3 regions of the Paenarthrobacter sp. NEAU-H11 genome follow, and region 3 is predicted to be linked to each of the others. Evidence: predicted binding sites of a transcription regulator. Region 3 holds the regulator's gene; each other region holds the start of a gene.
The links. Region 3 encodes Rex, which represses fermentation and respiration genes when NADH is low (regulators of the CRP and FNR family bind a similar motif). Its sites were predicted from a motif close to CTTGTGAANNNNTTCACAAG; they were not measured.
Positions count from the first base shown of each region.

Region 1 (4,310 bases), on a different contig from region 3:
AACCGTAGGTCACCGCTGCTGTGTACTGCCGTCCCTTAACTCCCGACGACGTCAACAGGGCGTTCGTAGGGCCCGTCACGCATGCTGATACCGCGCCTAAGCCGGCGTTCAGCAAGGAAAACGCGCCGGACACGATGGCGAAAGCGTTCACGGGCGGCCGGTGTCCTGCGGCCCGAAGCACGGCGATGCCCTGGCCGTTCTGGACGAACAACACCGTCAAGGCCAGGGGAACCACCAGTTCCAGCTGCGACGCCCACGTGAACACCGGAGGGGTGAAGGCCGGGACGGCCAGGAGCGGTCCCGGCTCCCCGGGAACATACTGCCCGCTGACCGCCACCGCCAGGCAACCGGCCACCAGCGTCCCCAGGACCGGGGGAAGGAATTTCCCCAGGGCCGGCACGGCGGTCAGGAGCAGGAAGGCGCCCACCATCGGGGCGGCGACGGCCGGATTGGCCTGGCTTGCGGAGATGATGTCCGTGCCGAAGCGGAGGAACACGGCGGCGACCATGGCCATGACGATCGGCATGGGGATCATCGCCATGATCCGACGGACCACTCCGGTGGCGCCCAGGGCCAGGACGAGCAGGCCGGCGGTGAAGAACGTGCCCACCACCTCCGCGAAGGAAAGATGGTGCAGCGACGGTCCGAGCAGAACCGTGCCTGGAATCGACCAGGCGAACCCCAGCGGCTGCCGGTACAGCAGCGACATGATCAGTGTCGCGGCTCCGCCGGAGAACAGGATGCCGAAAACCCACGAGGCGAGCTGTTCCTGGCTCAGCCCGCCTGCTGCCCCGACGGCGAGGGTGACGGCGATGGGCCCGGAGGCGGTGAAGACCAGGCCAATGGCACCGTTGGACACGTAGGTCGGCGCCACGTCCCGAAGGAAACGGCGTGGTCCGGCGGGGCGGCGTCCGGGCCGTTCCAGCAGCGGTTGCCGCGCGGGCGGCATCTCCGCGGCCGACAGTCCGGGAGCCGGCCCTCCAGTGACGGGTTCTGCTGCGGCTTCCGGCTGGGCCGCCGGGTCCTGGCGGAAAGTGGGCATCCTGGCTCCTGGCTGCGTGGTTGGAACAGGCAGGCGCCCCGAAGATGCAGCTCCGGGGCGCCATGTGGCCGGGTCCTGGCGCCCGGCCTCAGACAGTAGGGGCAAAGGCCTACTTGGTCTCGCCTTCCTTGGCGAGGACGTAGTTGTACACGGCGTCCTCTCCGGCCCCGCCGTCCGTGCGGGGTTTGGGGTCCAGCATCAGTTCAGGCTTGACGGCCGAGGCGATGTCGTCAGCGTTGTGCGGGTCGCCCGGGAAGTAGAGCTGCTGGGTGACGGGCTGGTAGCCGGGTGCCGATACCTTGATGTGGATGTGGGCCGGACGCCAGGCGTGCCAGCCGGCCGCCTCAATGAGCTGGCCGCAGGCGCCGTCCGTGGGGATCTGGTACGGCGCCGGACGCATGGTGTTGATTTCAAAACGGCCTTCGTCGTCGGCTTTGACCGTGGCCCGGAAGAGCCACTCCGGCAGGCCCGGGGCGTACTGCGAGTAGAAGCCGGCGGCGTCCGCGTGCCAGATCTCCACCTGTGCGCCCTGCAGGGCATTGCCGTTGGTGTCCGTGAACTGGCCGGTGAAACGCAGGGGGGTGCCCTCTTCGCCGTCGCGCATGAGGACGGTGGCCGGCGTCGCAAGCTCCGGCGATCCGGGCACGTAGTACGGGCCTTCAATGGTGCCCCTGGTGCCGGGGCGGTCCTGGGAGTTGACGTCCTCGACCGTGTGCTCCAGCCACACGTCAAGGAACAGCGGCCACTCACCGTCGGTACCCACCTTGATCAGCCAAGCCTTCAGCGCGTTGTACTCCTCGTAAGTGACCTGGTGCTCAACGACAATGTCGTTGGCGGCCTTGATGAGCGCGCCGGCCAGCAGGCTCACGCGCTCCTTGGGCACGCGCAGTTCCGAAAGCTTGCCGGAAGCGGCGAAGCGTTCGGTGGCCTTCGAGCCGGCTTCAACGGCTGTGCCCTCGTTCTCGTTCCGGATGTCCACTTGAGTCTCAGTCATGGCGGTCTCCACCTTCGTCTTTGAAATTGGGGCCCAGAAAGGTCTCCTGGACCCGCCGCAGGACGCCGGTGCAGGAGTGCCTGCCGTTCCGTGGCGTCGCGTGATGTCTGTCTCATCGTAGGTCCGAAGATAATGACGAAACAAATATTGATAATGCTGCTTTTTAGTCATGATCGATACATAAAGACACCCTTGGTCGACCCTAGGTGTTTGCCTGATGTGAGACCAGTCACGAGGGGGAAGAATTGCCTCTAACGTCCACCGCCGGCAACGACGCCAGCCCGGACCTCCCGCCCATCCGTCCAGCAATCTCCAATGAGGGAGCACGCCATGACCGAGAACCTGATCCATGCCCGCGAGGTCCTTGCCGACGCCGTGATCGACGACCGTGAGAACGGCATCATCCGGGCCAAGCGCGAAATCTTCACCGACCAGGAGATCTTCGAACTTGAGATGAAGCATATTTTTGAAGGCAACTGGGTGTACCTGGCCCACGAGTCCCAGATTCCCAACGTAGGCGATTACTTCACCACGTACATCGGCCGCACCCCGGTGATGATCACCCGGGACAAGGACGAGAAGCTCAACTGCATCGTCAACGCCTGTTCGCATCGCGGCGCCATGCTGTGCCGCCGCAAGACGGACAACCGCACCACCTTCACCTGCCCGTTCCACGGCTGGACGTTCAAGAACTCCGGCGAGCTGCTGAAGGTCAAGGATTCCCGGAACGCCGGCTACCCCGAGACCTTCAACAAGGAAGGCTCGCACGACCTCACCAAGGTGGCCCGCTTCGAGTCCTACCGCGGCTTCCTGTTCGGCTCGCTGAAGGCTGACGTGCTGCCGCTGGAGGAGCACCTGGGCGACGCCACCAAGGTCATCGATTCGATCGTTGACCAGTCACCCGAAGGGCTGGAGGTGCTGCGCGGTTCCTCCACCTACACCTACGACGGCAACTGGAAGGTCCAGGCCGAAAACGGCGCCGACGGCTACCACGTCACGGCCGTGCACTGGAACTACGCCGCCACCACGGCCCGCCGCAGCGCCGGTGACTCGGCCAACAAAACCAAGGCCATGGATGCCGGCAAGTGGGGCAAGGTCAAGGGCGGCTTCTACTCCTACGACCACGGGCACCTGCTGCTGTGGCAGGAGTGGACCAACCCCGAGGACCGTCCGCTCTGGGACCGCCGGGAGGAACTGGTCCAGAAGTACGGCGAGGAGATGGCCAACTTCATGATCAACATCTCGCGCAACCTGTGCCTGTACCCGAACGTCTACATCATGGACCAGTTCTCCTCGCAGATCCGCCACTTCCGGCCGATTTCCGCGGACCAGACCGAGGTGACGATCTACTGCATCGCACCCAAGGGCGAGTCCCAGGAGAACCGTTCCAAGCGCATCCGCCAGTACGAGGACTTCTTCAACGCCACCGGCATGGCCACCCCGGACGACCTGGAGGAATTCCGCTCCTGCAACAAGACCTACTGGGCCACCAGCGCCCCCTGGAACGACATGACCCGCGGCTCCACCCACGAGATCGCCGGCCCGGACGAGCAGGCCCAGGCCCTGGGCATGACCAAGGTCATCGCCTCCGGAGTGCGCACCGAAGATGAAGGGCTCTACCCCATCCAGCACGGGTACTGGAAGGAAGTCATGGACCGTGCCCTGGCGGAGGAAGAGGAGCGTTCCGCGCTGGCCTCCGTCCCCGCCTCCGCCTGACAGAGCCCACCGGAACCACAGAGAGCGCAGACACAATGACCAGCCTGACCCAAACCGCCCCGGTCCTCAAGGCCGCGGAGGACATTGCAATCCTCGAAACCGTCCGTGCCTTCCTTTACCGGGAAGCCCGCCTGCTGGACGACCGCCAGTTCGATGAGTGGCTCGAGTGCTACCACCCCGACTCCGAATTCTGGATGCCGGCCTGGGACGTGGATGACCAGCTGACGCAGGACCCGCAGAACGAGATCTCCCTGATCTACTACGACAACCGCGGCGGCATCGAGGACCGGGTGTTCCGGATCAAGACCGACAGGTCATCGGCCACCTCCCTCCCCGAGCCGCGCACGGGGCACAACATCACGGACGTTGAGGTTTTGGCGAACGACGGCGGCCGGGTCGAGGTGCGCTTCAACTGGTTCACGCTCTACTTCCGCTACAACACGACGGACACATATTTCGGCACCAGCTACTACACGATCGACCTTTCCGGCCCGGAACCGGTGATCCTGAAGAAGAAGGTAGTCCTGAAGAACGACTACATCCACCACGTGGTGGACG
Region 1 covers NZ_JBNZGA010000020.1:36,498-40,807, forward strand. The annotation lists gene ACQ3DC_RS19025 (benzoate/H(+) symporter BenE family transporter) at 1-1,042, opposite strand, end outside; gene catA (catechol 1,2-dioxygenase) at 1,152-2,036, opposite strand; gene benA (benzoate 1,2-dioxygenase large subunit) at 2,367-3,752, shown strand; gene benB (benzoate 1,2-dioxygenase small subunit) at 3,788-4,310, shown strand, end outside.
Region 1: the regulator Rex is predicted to act here: its motif matches at 2,253-2,272, upstream of benA (benzoate 1,2-dioxygenase large subunit).

Region 2 (4,310 bases), on a different contig from region 3:
CTTCCGGTAGCCGTTGGCCACCACGGTCTCCTGGTTCTTGTCCACGAAGCCGCGTTTGGCGAGCTTGCGCAGAGCTGCCAGGGAGATGTTGCGCTTGATGTCCTCGATGAGGTTCAGGCCGTAGTGCTTGCGGTCCTCGGTGGCGTACGCAATGCCGTGCCGGATGGCGTCAGAGACAGTTGAGGTGTTGATTTCCTCGCCGTACTTGTAGACCTTGCCTGACGTTGCGGTGCCGTAGGTACGGCCGAAGACGCTCATGGCGAGTTCCGTGCGTCCGGCGCCCATCAGCCCGGCAAGTCCCACCACTTCGCCCTTCCTGACATGCAGGTTGGCGTTGCGGACCACCATGCGGCTGTGGTCCTGGGGATGCCGGACGGACCAGTCTTCGATCCGGAGGACTTCTTCGCCGATGTTCGGCTCGCGGTCCGGGTACAGGCTCTCCAGGTCACGTCCCACCATGCCGCGGATAATCCGTTCCTGGGTGATCTGGCCCTCATCGAGCCGAAGGGTCTCGATGGTTTTGCCGTCCCGGATGATGGTGACGGCGTCGGCCACCTTGCGGATTTCATTGAGTTTGTGGCTGATGATGATGCTGGTGACCCCCTGGCCCTTCAAATGGAGGATCAGATCCAGCAAGTGGCCGGAATCCTCGTCGTTGAGGGCGGCCGTGGGCTCGTCCAGGATGAGCAGCTTCACTTCCTTGGACAGCGCCTTGGCGATTTCCACGAGCTGCTGCTTGCCCACGCTGATGTGCTGGACGGGAGTGACGGGGTTTTCGTCTAGGCCCACGCGGGCCAGCAGCTTTGCTGCCTCCAGGTTGGTCTTGCGCCAGTCCACCCATCCGTTGGTGGCTTGTTCGTTGCCGAGGTAGATGTTCTCGGCGATTGAGAGGTACGGGCTCAGCGCCAGTTCCTGGTGGATGATCACGATGCCCCGCTTCTCGCTGTCCGAGATGCTGGAGAAGTTGCAGGGTTCGTTTTCGAAGAGGATTTCCCCGTCGAAGGTGTTGTGCGGATAGACGCCGGACAACACTTTCATGAGCGTTGACTTGCCGGCGCCGTTCTCACCGCAGATGGCGTGCACCTCGCCACGGTTCACATCCAAGGTGACGTCCTGCAGCGCTTTCACGCCGGGGAACGTCTTGGTGATTCCTCGCATTTGAAGAATGGGTGTGTTCATCGTCAATTCCCACTGACTGGTCGAAGCTTCACCTTCCTGCTGCTGCAGGAAGGTGCGGGCGGGGCTGTGGCCGGATGCAGGTCCGGCCACAGCCCGGGACGCTGACTACTTGACGTCGGCGTCGGTGTAGTAACCCGAGTCGATCAGTTCCTTTTTGTAGTTGTCCTTGGTGATGATCACGGACTTCAGCAGGAAGGCCGGGACAACCTTGACCTTGTTGTCGTAGGTCTTGGTGTCGTTGGTCTCCGGTTCCTGGCCCTTGAGGACTGCATCAACCATCTTGACGGCCTGGGCGCCGAGCTGGCGGGTGTCCTTGAAGATGGTGGAGTACTGCTCGCCGGCGACGATGGACTTCACGGAGCCCTTTTCGGCGTCCTGGCCGGTGACTACCGGAAGGCTTCCCTTGGCGTAGCCGCCGGTGCTGGTGAGGGCGGAGATAATGCCGATGGACAGGCCGTCGTACGGGGAGAGGACGCCGTTCAGCTTGGTGCCCGAGCTGTAGGCGGAGGTGAGAATGTCTTCCATCCGCTTCTGTGCCACGGGTGCCTGCCAGCGAAGGATGGCGGCCTGCTCAAACTTGGCCTGGCCGCTGGGGACCTTCAGCGTGCCGGCATCCAGGTACGGCTTGAGGGTGTCCATGGCGCCGGTCCAGAAGAAGTTGGCGTTGTTGTCGTCCGGGCTTCCGGCGAAGAGTTCGACGTTGAAGGGGCCCTTGCCGTCCACCTTCTTGCCGCTGGCATCGACCAGGCCCAGGCCGGTCAGCAGCGACGTGGCCTGCTGGACGCCTACGGTGTAGTTGTCGAACGTGGTGTAGTAGTCCACGTTCGGAGTGCCGTTGATGAGACGGTCGTAGGCGATGACCTTGACGTTCTGCTCCTTGGCCTTGGCCAGGACGTCGGTCAGGGTGGTGCCGTCAATCGCAGCGATGATCAGGGCTTTGGCGCCCTTCGTCAGCATGTTCTCGATCTGCGAGACCTGGGTTGGGATGTCGTCGTTGGCGAACTGGAGGTCCGTCTTGTAGCCGAGGTCTTTCAGGGACTTCTCAACGTTGGCGCCGTCGGCAATCCATCGTTCGGATGTCTGGGTTGGCATCGAGATGCCAACCAGCGAGTCGCCGGGCTTCGCAGCGCCGCTGGATTCGGTGGCTCCGCCACGGGAGCCGCAACCGGTGGCTCCCACGGTCAGGGCGAGGACAAGGGCCACCGCGCCCATGAGTTTTTTGATTCTCACCATTTTCTCCTTCCGCGGCAGCATTGCCGCGAAGTGTTGTTGGGCCGGGAAGCAACGATGCTCCCGGCCCTGGCCACATGGTTGATGTGTCGGTTCAATATAGACTGATTTGTGAACGCTAACAAGAGCCTCCTGACGGAAACTCCGAAAACCTTTGACCTCATTGACTTCTTCTTTGTTAGCGTTCACACTTGCTGCAGCACTTAGCTCGACCCTGACCCTACAAAACCGGTAATGAGGCCTCTGCCTCCCGGATGGAGGCAACCCCATGCCAGCTGCGTTGTTCACTTCCAGCTCCGACGTCCACCCCGACCACTGCGTGATCGGGGTGGACTACGGAACCCTGTCAGGCCGTGCCGTGGTGGTGCGGGTCCGCGACGGCAAGGAGCTCGGCAGCGCCGTCCATGAGTATCCCCATGCAGTGGTGACCGGCTCCCTGCCCAAAGACGTGGCGGGCGACGACGGAGCACGGCTTCCCGGGGAATGGGCGCTTCAGGTGCCCAACGACTACAGGGACGTCCTGCGCATAGCCGTTCCCGCCGCGGTGGCCGCCGCGGGGATCGCCCCGGCCGCCGTCGTCGGTATTGCCACTGACTTCACCGCCTGCACCATGGTGCCCGTCAAGGCCGACGGCACGCCCCTGAACGAATTGCCGGGCTATGCCAACCGGCCGCATGCCTACGTGAAGCTCTGGCGCCACCACGCCGCCCAAGGGCAGGCCGACCGGATCAACCGGCTGGCCGCCGAACGGGGCGAAGAGTGGCTTCCGCGGTACGGGGGCCTGATCTCCTCCGAGTGGGAGTTCGCCAAAGGCCTGCAGCTGCTGGAAGAGGATCCGGAGGCCTACGGCGCCATGGACCACTGGGTGGAGGCGGCCGACTGGATCGTCTGGCAGCTGTGCGGCCGCTACGTCCGCAACGCCTGCACCGCCGGCTACAAGGGCATCTACCAGGACGGGCGGTATCCCTCGGCGGATTTCCTGGCCGCCCTGAACCCGGACTTCAAGGACTTTGTCAGTTCCAAGCTGGAGCACGCCATCGGGCGGCTGGGGGACGCCGCCGGCACCCTGACGGCGGAGGCGGCAGCCTGGACCGGGCTGCCGGAGGGCATCGCCGTGGCCGTGGGAAACGTTGACGCCCACGTCACGGTCCCTGCCGCCAAGGCAGTGGAAGCCGGCCAGCTGGTGGCCATCATGGGCACCTCCACCTGCCACGTCATGAACGGCAACGAACTGCGGGAAGTGCCGGGAATGTGCGGGGCAGTGGACGGCGGCATCGTGCCGGGCCTGTGGGGCTACGAGGCCGGGCAGTCCGGCGTGGGGGACATCTTCGGCTGGTTCACCAAGTACGGCGTCCCGCCCGAATACCACCAGGCTGCCAGGGACGGCGGGCTGGGGATCCATGAGTACCTCACCGAACTGGCGTCGCGGCAGGCCATCGGGGAGCACGGCCTGATCGCACTCGACTGGCACTCGGGCAACCGCTCGGTGCTGGTGGACCATGAGCTGTCCGGCATCGTGGTGGGCCAGACCCTCGCCACCAGGCCCGAGGACACCTACCGCGCCCTGCTGGAAGCCACGGCCTTCGGAACCCGCACCATCGTGGACGCCTTCCGCGACGCCGGGGTTCCGGTCAGGGAATTCATCGTGGCCGGCGGCCTGCTCAAGAACAGGCTCCTGATGCAGATCTACGCGGACGCCACCGGCCTTCAGCTGTCCACCATCGGCTCGGAGCAGGGTCCGGCCCTGGGATCCGCCATCCACGCCGCCGTCGCCGCCGGAGAATACGCTGACATCCGGGAAGCTGCCGCCGCCATGGGTTCCGAACCCGGTGAGGTCTACACGCCCATCCCGGAAAACGTGGCCGCTTACGAGGAACTCTTCCAGGAGTACAAGGCCCTGC
Region 2 covers NZ_JBNZGA010000024.1:19,989-24,298, forward strand. The annotation lists gene mmsA (multiple monosaccharide ABC transporter ATP-binding protein) at 1-1,179, opposite strand, end outside; gene chvE (multiple monosaccharide ABC transporter substrate-binding protein) at 1,285-2,412, opposite strand; gene araB (ribulokinase) at 2,678-4,310, shown strand, end outside.
Region 2: the regulator Rex is predicted to act here: its motif matches at 2,518-2,537, upstream of araB (ribulokinase).

Region 3 (4,310 bases):
ACAGGTACTGCATCTAGTTTGTGAGGAACTTTCGTGGGTTCAGTTATTAAGAAGCGTCGCAAGCGTATGGCCAAGAAGAAGCACCGCAAGTTGCTTCGCAAGACCCGTCACCAGCGCCGCAACAAGAAGTAGCAATACTTCGAACTGCGTGGAAATGCCCGCCGCCTTCCGAGGTGGCGGGCATTTCTGTTGGCGCTGCCTAGACGCGGGGGCCCCGGATGCGGGCGAACCCCTTCCAGAGACCGTAGACGGCGCCGCAGGCCGTTGCCGCTTTGAGCCCGAGCGTGGCTGCGCGGCGGCCTGCGCGGAAGTCGTAGACGGGCCAGTTGTTGTCCCGGGCGTGCCGGCGCAGGCGGGCGTCCGGGTTAATGGCCACGGGGTGGCCCACCAGGGTCAGCAGGGGGATGTCGTTGTAGGAGTCGCTGTAGGCCCAGCAGCGCATCAGGTCCAGCTCTTCGGCGTCGGCAATGGCCCGGACGGCAACGGCCTTGGCGGAGCCGTGCAGGATGTCCCCCACCAGCCGGCCCGTGTACATGCCGTCATGTATTTCGCCCACCGTTCCCAGGGCTCCGGTCAGTCCCAGCCGGGTGGAAATCACGGTGGCCACTTCGATGGGTGTGGCGGTCACCAGCCACACCCGGCGGCCAACCCGCAGGTGCTGCTCCGCCAAGGCCTTGGCGCCGGGCCAGATCCTCGAGGCGATCATCTCGTCGTAGACCTCTTCGCCCAAGGCCTTTACGTCGTCGACCGTGATCCCCGCGGCGAGGGTCAGGGCGGAGTCGCGCACCGCATGGACGTCGTCGATGTTCTCGCCGCGGGCCACGAACTTGAACTGCTTCCAGGCAAAGCCGGCAGCCTGGGTCATGGTGAAGGCGCCGCGCTGGTGCATCTTCCGTGCAACGTGGAAGAGGCTGGCGCCGCGCATCAGGGTGTTGTCCACATCGAAGAACGCCGCCTCGCCGGGCTGCGGCGCAGCAACCGGCTTGGTGACTACGGCGACGTATTTCTCGACGGGCATGCAGTTGAGTCTAGTCAATCCACTCTTCATTCCACTGCGGTGTCACGCCGGACGTCGCCGCGCCCGGGCAACGGGGATACCGTTAAGGCATGGCCTCACCGCGCGTCCTCCTCATCACCAAAGCAGACTGCCACCTTTGCGAAGACGCGCGCGACGCCGTCGGGCGGGTTACCGCGTCGCTGGGACTTGAGTGGGACGAGGAGTTGGTGGACCACCAGCCGGAACTCCGTGAACGCTATGCGGAAGAAATCCCCGTGGTGCTGGTGGACGGGGTGCAGCGCGATTTCTGGAAGATCGACGAAGCCCGCCTTGAACGCGTGCTCCGGCAGGCAATGGCGCAGTAGGGAGCAGCACCTTGTGATGATGCGGACATCGGCGTCACCTGCTTTGTTGGCAATGCTGATGGGGCTCTAGAGTGGTGTCACAACGCAATGCGAGGGAGGAGCTGGTGGCTTCGCTGGATTCAACTCCCCAGGCTGTCCCGGACCTGCCGGGAGCCACGGGCACGGCGGGTAAACAGATTCCGCCCGCTGCGGTGGCACGGCTGACCCTCTACCTGCGCGCCCTCAACACCCTGCTCTCCGAGGGGGTGGAGCGGGTCTCCTCAGAATCCCTCGCCGAGGCCTCGGGCGTCAGCTCCGCAACCCTGCGCAAAGACCTCTCCCACGTTGGTTCGTATGGAACCCGCGGTGTGGGCTACGAGGTGCAGTACTTGAGCCGGCACATCGCGGCCGCCCTGGGACTTACGCACGACTGGAAAGTGGCGATCGTGGGGGCCGGCAACCTGGGCAAGGCCCTGGCCCGGTACGGCGGCTTTGAATCCCGCGGCTTCGACGTAGTTGCCATTTTTGACGCGGACCAGATGGTGGTGGGCAACGAAGTGGGCTGGCTGCGGGTCAGCGACGTGGCCGACCTGGAAGCGGTGTTGCACCGGACCGGGGCCAACATGGTGGTGCTGGCACTGCCGGCCGCCGTGGCCCAGGATGTTTGCGACCGCGTGGTGGCGGCCGGCGTCCGCAGCGTCCTGAGTTTCGCCCCCGTGATGCTCCAGGTGCCGGAGGGGGTCAACCTCCGCAAGGTGGACATGGCAACGGAGCTGCAGATCCTGGCCTACCACGCACAGCGGGCGCAGGCCCCGGGCCAGACCGCCTAGGTTCCTTCGCGGTTCCGGCTGCTTTTTCGGGACCCACGCCCGCAGGGTGGTTGGTGCCTGGACTACCGGCCGTACGGGTTGCCCATGTTGCCGCCGTACGGATTGGCGAACGGCTGCTGCCGCCGGAAATACGGAGCGGCACCAGGCAGGTAGAGCAGCACAATGGCCGCGATCCCCAACAACGTGCCGATGGTCGCGAAACTGGGAGGGCCGAAGAGGCCCAGGACGGAAAGTGCCGCGAAGACGGTGCCCAGGATGCGTGCCCAGTTCTTGCCCTTGCGGACAAAGAATGCCACCAACAGGTACAGCGCCAGGCCGATGATGGTGAAAACCACCAGGGTGCCGGCGATGACACCCTTCATATCCTCGTACGTGACTCCGGCGCCGGTGCCCTGGACCTGGCTGTCGAAGACATCGCGGAACCGGGGATCATCCAGCGTGGTGAGGCCGGCAAGCGCGGAGGCAACGAAGATGGCGGCAGAGGCGATCAGCAACCAGAACGAAATGTTGACCAGCTGGGGAACGCCCGTGCTTCCGGACGGCTGCGGCTGCTCCGACGGGTATTGCGCGTAGGGTGACTGCCCGTACGGCTGCTGCCCGTAGCCCGGAGCCGCCGGCGGGTTCTGGCCGTACTGCGGCGCGTTTTGCCCGTACTGGGGTGCGCCGGACTGCTGGCCGTACTGCGGGGCGTTCTGCCCGTACTGGGGCGCGCCGGACTGCTGGCCGTACTGCGGGGCGCTCTGCCCGTACTGGGGTGCGTTCTGGCCGTACTGCGGGGCGCCGGACTGGGGTGCGTTCTGGCCGTAGCGGGGACCCTGCGTGCCAGGCTCGGAGCCGGACTCGGGATCGTTTGGAACGGGAGGCGGGACAGGGGGAGTACTCATGGGCGTTCCTTTTGCATGTCGGGTTCCAGGTAGGCTGCCGGGAATGGTCCTGTGCCCTACCCCCAGCATGGCTTAAGTCCACCGTACTCCGGGGCGGGCGGCTTGTGGGTCATTCGGAAGAGGTATTCCCGCGCCGTCCTGCTGCGGCAAAGAAGGCCTGCGAACGGGGCAGCCAGAGAAGGACAGTGGCGGCCAGGCTGATGAGGAAGGCAGCCCAGTTGCCAGCCTGGCCCACGCCCATGGCCCCGTTGGCGACGGCCAGGACCAGGGTGATGCCGGTGAGTGCCGTCAGGCCCAGCCGTGCCCGGTGCTTCCCCTCTTTCATGGCGAGGGCGAACACGATCTGGGCCGCCCCCACGCTGGCCGCCAGCAGCATGAGCAGCAGCACCTGGGTTGCGGCTCCCGGCGCAGCAGCGAAGAGCACCAGGGAGGCCAGCATGCCGAGGAGTCCCCCCAGCAGGCCCAGGATGCCGCCCAAGAACCAGATCCAGAACGAAACCTTGAGTTCGGTGGGAAGGGCCGCCACCGCGAAGATCCGGGCGAAACCGGTCCGGGGCGCGCTGGGAGAGTTGCTCATGGCCCTCACTGTAAACCCCTCCGGCGAGGGGGAGTGGAGTCGGGAGTTAAAAGGAGGCACCCCGGCACCGGACTGAGGACGTCCAGTGCCGGGGTGCCGGCGGGAAAGGCGATTACGCTGCGGGAGCGATGAAAGCCAGTTCCAGGTTGATGGCCACCTTGTCGCTCACCAGGACGCCGCCGGTCTCCAGGACAGCGTTCCAGGTCAGGCCGAAGTCCTTGCGGCTGATGGTGGTCTCAGCGGAAACGCCGGCGCGGGTGTTGCCGAACGGGTCCACGGCCACGCCGTTGAACTCGGTGTCCAGCGTGACGGGGCGGGTGACGCCCTTGATGGTCAGGTCCCCGGTCAGCTCGTAGCTGTTGCCCTTGGCCACCAGGCCGTTGGAGACGAAGGAGATCTCGGGGAACTTCTCCACGTCGAAGAAGTCCTCGCCCTTGACGTGGCCGTCGCGGTTGGCATCGCCGGAATCGAAGCTGGCCGTGTTGATGGTGGCGTTGATCTTCGCGCCGGCCACATCCTCAGGGAGGTCCAGGGTTGCTGCGGCTTCCTTGAACTGGCCGCGGACCTTGCTGATGCCCGCGTGGCGGACGGTGAAGCCGATCTCGCTGTGGGAGTTGTCCAGGGTCCAGGTGCCGGTGGTGACGTCTGCGGGAAGTGCCATGATTTTGCTCCTTGTGT
Region 3 covers NZ_JBNZGA010000002.1:347,458-351,767, reverse strand. The annotation lists gene ACQ3DC_RS04220 (30S ribosomal protein bS22) at 34-132, shown strand; gene ACQ3DC_RS04215 (HAD family hydrolase) at 200-1,018, opposite strand; gene ACQ3DC_RS04210 (glutaredoxin family protein) at 1,108-1,362, shown strand; gene ACQ3DC_RS04205 (redox-sensing transcriptional repressor Rex) at 1,467-2,171, shown strand; gene ACQ3DC_RS04200 (hypothetical protein) at 2,234-3,055, opposite strand; gene ACQ3DC_RS04195 (hypothetical protein) at 3,165-3,632, opposite strand; gene ACQ3DC_RS04190 (YceI family protein) at 3,745-4,293, opposite strand.